2 regions of the Streptomyces sp. NPDC025793 genome follow, and region 1 is predicted to be linked to the other one. Evidence: riboswitches for the same ligand, from Rfam matches in the RefSeq annotation. Region 1 holds a riboswitch; the other holds the start of a gene.
What was found. Region 1 has a riboswitch for ZMP and ZTP ahead of ACZ4MF_RS43650 (bifunctional 5,10-methylenetetrahydrofolate dehydrogenase/5,10-methenyltetrahydrofolate cyclohydrolase). Riboswitches for the same ligand answer to the same signal wherever they lie in the genome.

Region 1 (3,199 bases):
CCGTCCAGTTGGTGGCGCTGCTCCCCGGTCTGAAGGTCCCAGACGCGTACTGCCTCGGACTCGGCGGCCGCCAGATAGCGGCCGTCAGGACTGAAGGCGAGCCCACAGATGACACCAAGGCGTCTCAGCTTGAGATCTGCAACCAGGGAATCGGATTCGACCTGGCCGAGCCGGAGTGTTGGAGTGTCCCGGAGTGGATGGTCGGTGGCGACAGCCAGGATATCCCCGGAGGGGCTGAAGGCCGCAGCAGTCACGTCCGGTTGAAAGGGCCAGGGCGAGAAGCGACTCTTGTACCAGCTCGGGGTTCCCAGAAAGACTCCTGAGCGCGGCTTCCACAGACGTACACCGCTGCCTCCCCAGCTGGCCAGTACGTCCCAGCGCGCGCTGAAGGCCACACCCTTGACCGGCTCTGAGGACGCGGAGTGCCCGGTCAGATCGCGTCGGGCTTCTCCCGTCTGCGGATCCCGCAGGCTGATGTGGCTCTGGGTTCCGCTGGTGGCCAGCGCCGAGCCGTCCGGGGCGAAGGCCACCGAGTCCACATAGCCTTTCACCGCTGTCTGGTGCTGCAGTTCGCCGCTGTGTGCATTCCAGAAGGACAATTCCGCGCCGGCGCCGAGGAGGGTCTGCCCGTCAGGGCTGAAGCCAACAGCCCTGACCTCGGGCGCCTCGATCGTACGGATCAGGGAATACTTCGGAGTGGAGGTACGAGGGCGGTATACGGGTGGCAGGCGTTGGCCCGGTGTGAGGTTTGCCAGCGTCTCGGCGACGTTCTTGGCGTCGGGTCGTTGTCTGGGATCTTTGGCCAGCAGCAGGGCTGTCAAGTCCTCCAGCTCGGGCGGAAGGTCCGGCCGCAGGCTGCCGATGCGGGGCGCCGGCTCCTCGACGTGCTGCTGCATCAGCCGGTAGACGGGCTGGTCCGGGGCAAACGGTGGCCCGCCGGTGAGCAGCGCGAACATCACGCAGCCCAGGGCGTACATGTCGCTTCGGCCGTCGACCGGCTTCGCGAGGCACTGCTCGGGCGCCATGTACGCGGGCGTGCCGATCACGTGGCCGGACGTAGTCATCTGGGGAGTCGCCGGGCTGCGGGCGATGCCGAAGTCGCAGATCTTCATGCGGTCGCCGTCAGCCTGGAGGAACAGATTGGCCGGCTTGACGTCACGGTGGATGACGCCGCTGCCGTGGGCGGCGTGGAGCGCGTCGGCGACTTGCTGGACAAGGCCTGTCACCCGGTGGACCGGCATCCCGTCCGGCTGATGCGTTATGACGTGCGCGAGATCGCTGCCGTGGAGGAGTTCCATGACGATGAAGGGGCGGGTGTCATGGATTCCCGCGTCGTGGACCACGGTGATGCCGGGATGTTGCAGTCTGGCGAGGACGTGTGCCTCCGCCTGGATGCGCCGCACCGCCTGGGGGTCCGCGGAGGCGGACAGCACCTTGACTGCCACCTGGCGCCGCAGGAGTGATTCATCGTGTGCCTGCCAAACCTCCCCCATGCCGCCCCGCCCCAGCATGCGCTCCAGGCGGTACCGCCCGGCGAGTACATCTCCCGAGTCCATCGACCATCCCCCTCGCGGACCACCAACGCAGCGGCCTGCCATGACAGATCCCCGTGTCGAATGAACACGATGTATCCACTGTGCCCTTTCGCGCCCTTCTGCGAACGTCGCTCCTTGAGCTGGACGATGCGGTCAGCGCCGTACAGAACAAGTAGGTCCTCATGCGGATTGCGGCCGACATTGAGCAGCAGGCGCATGGCATGAAGGGGCTGATGACTGCGGTCCGACAGCGCAGGGCCATGGGCCTTCACCCCAAGGCCGGAGCAGTTGTCAAGATCTGTGGATGGGGCCGTCCGCCCGGGGTGCGCCGGTATGGTGAGTGCGGGCCGTAACTGGCGCTGAGGTGGAGTACCACCGGGGAGCGGCCTGACGCCTCGTCAATGCCGTGCGCCTGGGCACTTCACCGTGGAGCTCAGGAGTGGCACGTGATGGAGACGCAGCAGGCACGGCTGATGGAAGGTACGGCCCTCGCCCGCCGAATGACCGAGACCAGCGCGGCAGCCGCCGAGGACATCCGTCGGCGCACCGGGGCGTCCCCCTGTCTGGCGACTGTGCTGGTGGGAGAGGACCCGGCCTCGGTCACCCATGTCCGGATGAAGCAGGCCAGGTGCGCGAAGGCCGGCATTCACTCGCGGCACGTGGCCCTGCCCGCCACGGTGAGCACCAGCGGCCTGGTGGAGGCCGTCACCGCGCTGTCCGAGGATCCGGACGTGCACGGCATCCTGCTCCAGCACCCGGTGGGACCGCACATCGATGAGCGCGCCGCGTTCGAGGCGATCACCCCGGACAAGGATGTCGACGGGGTCACCATGCATTCCTTCGCGGCGATGGGGTCCGGCCTGCCTGGCTTCGTCTCCTGCACGCCCGGAGGGATCATGCGCCTGCTGGACGAGTACGAGGTCGACCTCACAGGAAAGCACGCCGTCGTGGTGGGACGCAGCCCTATCCTCGGCAAGCCCGTCGGCATGCTCCTGCTCGGGCGGGACGCCACGGTGACCTACTGTCATTCCCGCACCGTTGATCTGCCCTCGATCGTGCGCGAGGCGGACGTCCTGGTGGCTGCGGTCGGTCGGCCGCGCTTCATCAACGGGGCGGACGTCAAGCCCGGAGCCGTGGTGATCGATGCGGGCTATAACCCGGGCAACGTCGGGGACGTTGACTTCGACACGGCACGGCAGCGGGCAAGCCTGATCACTCCCGTGCCCGGCGGTGTCGGTCCCATGACCATTGCTGTCCTCCTTGCGCAGACCGTTGACGCGGCAGCACGTCAGCTCATCGGGTGCTGACCGAGGAGGAGCTTGCGGCCTGGGCCGGTCGGCCGCTCAGGCTGCCAGTTCCTCTCGCTCGACCAGGACGCCGTTCTCGAACTTCGCTCCGGCCCGGACCAGGGGAGCCAGGTGGCTCCGGTGATCGCGCGCCGGCGGGCCTGAGCGGACTCGACGAGCTTGAACACCATCGCCAGGGCCGCCGCTGGGCTGCCCGCACCGCGGGTGACCTTCGTCCGCAGCTTCACCGTGGAGAACGTCGACTCGATCGGGTTCGTCGTCCGCAGATGGACCCAGTGCTCGGCCGGGAAGTCGTAAAACGCCGGCAGTTCGTCCCGGTCGTCGGTGATCTTCGCGACGGCCTTCGGCCACTTGGTC
Region 2 (3,199 bases), on a different contig from region 1:
GGCGGACGACGGGAATGTGACGACAGGGCCTAGCTAGGCCCCTTCGAGCACCGCCCGCACCTGCTCCAGCCCCCAGTCCAGATCCGCCTCGGAGACGACCAGTGGCGGCGAGAGCCGGATCGTCGCGCCGTGGCTCTCCTTCACCAGCACCCCGCGCTCCATCAGCCGCTCCGCGACCTGCCGCCCGCTGCCGACGTGCGGGGCGACGTCCACTCCGGCCCACAGCCCGCGCCCCCGCACCGCCGTCACCGCGCCGGTGGCCGGCAGCTGGGCCAGCGCCCGGTGCATCCGCGCGCCCAGCTCGGCCGCCCGCGTCTGGAACTCGCCGGTGCGCAGCATCGCGATCACCTCCAGCGCCACCGCGCACGCCAGCGGATTCCCGCCGAACGTCGACCCGTGCTCGCCCGGCCGGAACACCCCGAGCACCTCCGCGCTCGACACCACCGCCGACACCGGCAGGATCCCGCCGCCCAGCGCCTTGCCCAGCACGTACATGTCCGGCACGACCCCCTCGTGCTCGCACGCGAAGGTCCGCCCGGTCCGCCCGAGCCCCGACTGGATCTCGTCGGCGACGAACAGCACGTTCCGCTCCCGGGCCAGCTCCCGCACCGCCGCCAGATAACCGGCCGGCGGCACGATCACCCCGGACTCGCCCTGGATCGGCTCCAGCAGCACCGCGACGGTGTTCTCCGTCAGCGCCGCCCGCATCGCGGTCAGATCGCCGTACGGCACGATCTGGAAGCCCGGTGTGTACGGCCCGAAGTCCGCCCGGGCCTCCGGGTCGGTCGAGAAGCTGATCACGGTCGTCGTACGCCCGTGGAAGTTGCCGCCCGCGACCACGATCTTCGCCATCTCCGCGGGCACGCCCTTGACCTTGTACCCCCACTTCCGGGCCGTCTTGACCGCGCTCTCCACCGCCTCCGTGCCGGTGTTCACGGGCAGCACCATCTCCATCCCGCACAGCTGGGCCAGCTCGGTGCAGAACGCGGCGAACCGGTCGTGCAGAAAGGCGCGCGACGTCAGCGTGACCCGCCCCAGCTGCGCCGTCGCCGCCTCGATCAGCCGCCGGTTGCCGTGCCCGAAGTTCAGCGCGGAGTACCCGGCGAGCATGTCCAGGTACCGGCGGCCCGCCACGTCCGTCAGCCATGCCCCCTCGGCCGTGGCCACGACGACGGGCAGCGGATCGTACGTGGGCGCGCAGTGCGCGTCGGCGGCGGCGATGAGATCTTCGGCGGTGGTCATGATCGCTCCCGGTGCGGCGGTGCCCCCTTCGATGCCCTCACCCCATCCTCGCTCGCATGGTGGACGCGCGGCCTGTCGTGCGCGGCACGCCCGGTAGGCTGATCAACGGGCCGTGACTGGCGCGCTGGGATGGGACCGACCATCAGGGAGCGGCCCTGCGGGACAGCGGTCCCGCGGGAAAACAGTGCCGTGCGCCTGGGCCGAACGTGAACGCTGTACGCACACCGTCCGGAGGTCCCCGATGCCTGAGCAGCAGCCCCTTTCCACCGAGTCCACCGCCTTCCGCGCCGCCCTCGACGTGATCCGCGCCGTCGAGCCGCGCGTCGCCGACGCCATCGGCCAGGAGGTGCACGACCAGCGCGAGATGCTCAAGCTGATCGCCTCCGAGAACTACGCCTCCCCGGCCACGCTGCTGGCGATGGGCAACTGGTTCAGCGACAAGTACGCCGAGGGCACGATCGGCCGCCGCTTCTACGCCGGCTGCCGCAACGTCGACACGGTGGAGTCCCTCGCCGCCGAGCACGCCAAGGCGCTGTTCGGCGCCCGGCACGCCTATGTCCAGCCGCACTCCGGCATCGACGCCAACCTCGTCGCCTTCTGGGCCGTCCTCGCCGACCGCGTCGAGGTCCCCTTCCTGGAGAAGGCGGGCGTCCGCCAGGTCAACGACCTCACCGAGGCCGACTGGGCCGAGCTGCGCCAGGCCTTCGGCAACCAGCGCATGCTCGGCATGTCCCTGGACGCGGGCGGCCACCTCACCCACGGCTTCCGCCCGAACATCTCCGGCAAGATGTTCGACCAGCGCTCCTACGGCACCGACCCGGCGACCGGCCTGATCGACTACGAGGCGCTGCGCGCCCAGGCCCGCGAGTTCAAGCCGCTGATCATCGTCGCGGGCTACTCGGCGTACCCCCGGCTGGTGAACTTCCGGATCATGCGCGAGATCGCCGACGAGGTCGGCGCGACCCTGATGGTCGACATGGCGCACTTCGCCGGTCTGGTCGCCGGCAAGGTCCTGACCGGCGACTTCGACCCGGTCCCGCACGCCCAGATCGTCACCACGACCACCCACAAGTCGCTGCGCGGCCCGCGCGGCGGCATGGTCCTGTGCGACGACTCCCTCAAGGACCAGGTCGACCGCGGCTGCCCCATGGTCCTCGGCGGCCCGCTCCCGCACGTCATGGCCGCGAAGGCCGTCGCCCTGGCCGAGGCCCGGCAGCCCGCCTTCCAGGACTACGCCCGGCGCATCGTCGACAACTCCCGCGCGCTGGCCGAGGGCCTGACGCGCCGCGGCGCCACGCTCGTGACCGGCGGCACGGACAACCACCTCAACCTGATCGACGTGGCCACGTCGTACGGCCTCACCGGCCGCCAGGCCGAGTCGGCCCTCCTCGACTCCGGCATCGTCACCAACCGCAACGCCATCCCGGCCGACCCGAACGGCGCCTGGTACACCTCCGGCATCCGCATCGGCACCCCGGCGCTCACCACCCGCGGCCTGGGCACGGCGGAGATGGACGAGGTCGCGGGCCTGATCGACCGCGTCCTTGCGACGACGGAACCGGGCAGCACCAAGTCCGGCACCCCGAGCAAGGCCTCCCACGTCCTGGACGCGAAGGTGGCCGAGGAGATCGCCCAGCGGGCGACGGACCTGGTGGCGGGCTTCCCGCTGTACCCCGAGGTCGACCTGGGCTGACCCGCTGCCGCGCGCGGGGTCGGATCGGTGCCGTCGCCACTGTCCACACCTGAGAGAATGATGAACATGGCCTCTGCTGACCGACCCCGCGTGCTCTCCGGTATCCAGCCCACCGCCGGCTCGTTCCACCTCGGCAACTACCTCGGCGCCGTCCGCCAGTGGGTGGCGCTCCAGGAGTCGCACGACGCCTTCTACATGGTCGTCGACCTGCACGCGATCACGGTCCCGCAGGACCCGGCAGAGCTGCGTGCCAACACCCGGCTC

Region 2: another riboswitch for ZMP and ZTP. It lies ahead of ACZ4MF_RS27995 (glycine hydroxymethyltransferase); the one in region 1 lies ahead of ACZ4MF_RS43650 (bifunctional 5,10-methylenetetrahydrofolate dehydrogenase/5,10-methenyltetrahydrofolate cyclohydrolase).

Annotation. Positions count from the first base shown of each region.
Region 1 is NZ_JBVHMR010000056.1:2,841-6,039, reverse strand. It holds gene ACZ4MF_RS43655 (WD40 repeat domain-containing serine/threonine protein kinase) at 1-1,556, opposite strand, end outside; ZMP/ZTP riboswitch at 1,875-1,960, shown strand; gene ACZ4MF_RS43650 (bifunctional 5,10-methylenetetrahydrofolate dehydrogenase/5,10-methenyltetrahydrofolate cyclohydrolase) at 1,985-2,842, shown strand; partial or broken gene ACZ4MF_RS43645 (IS256 family transposase) at 2,879-3,199, opposite strand, start outside.
Region 2 is NZ_JBVHMR010000016.1:117,862-121,060, forward strand. It holds gene rocD (ornithine--oxo-acid transaminase) at 34-1,242, opposite strand; ZMP/ZTP riboswitch at 1,345-1,450, shown strand; gene ACZ4MF_RS27995 (glycine hydroxymethyltransferase) at 1,484-2,935, shown strand; gene trpS (tryptophan--tRNA ligase) at 2,993-3,199, shown strand, end outside.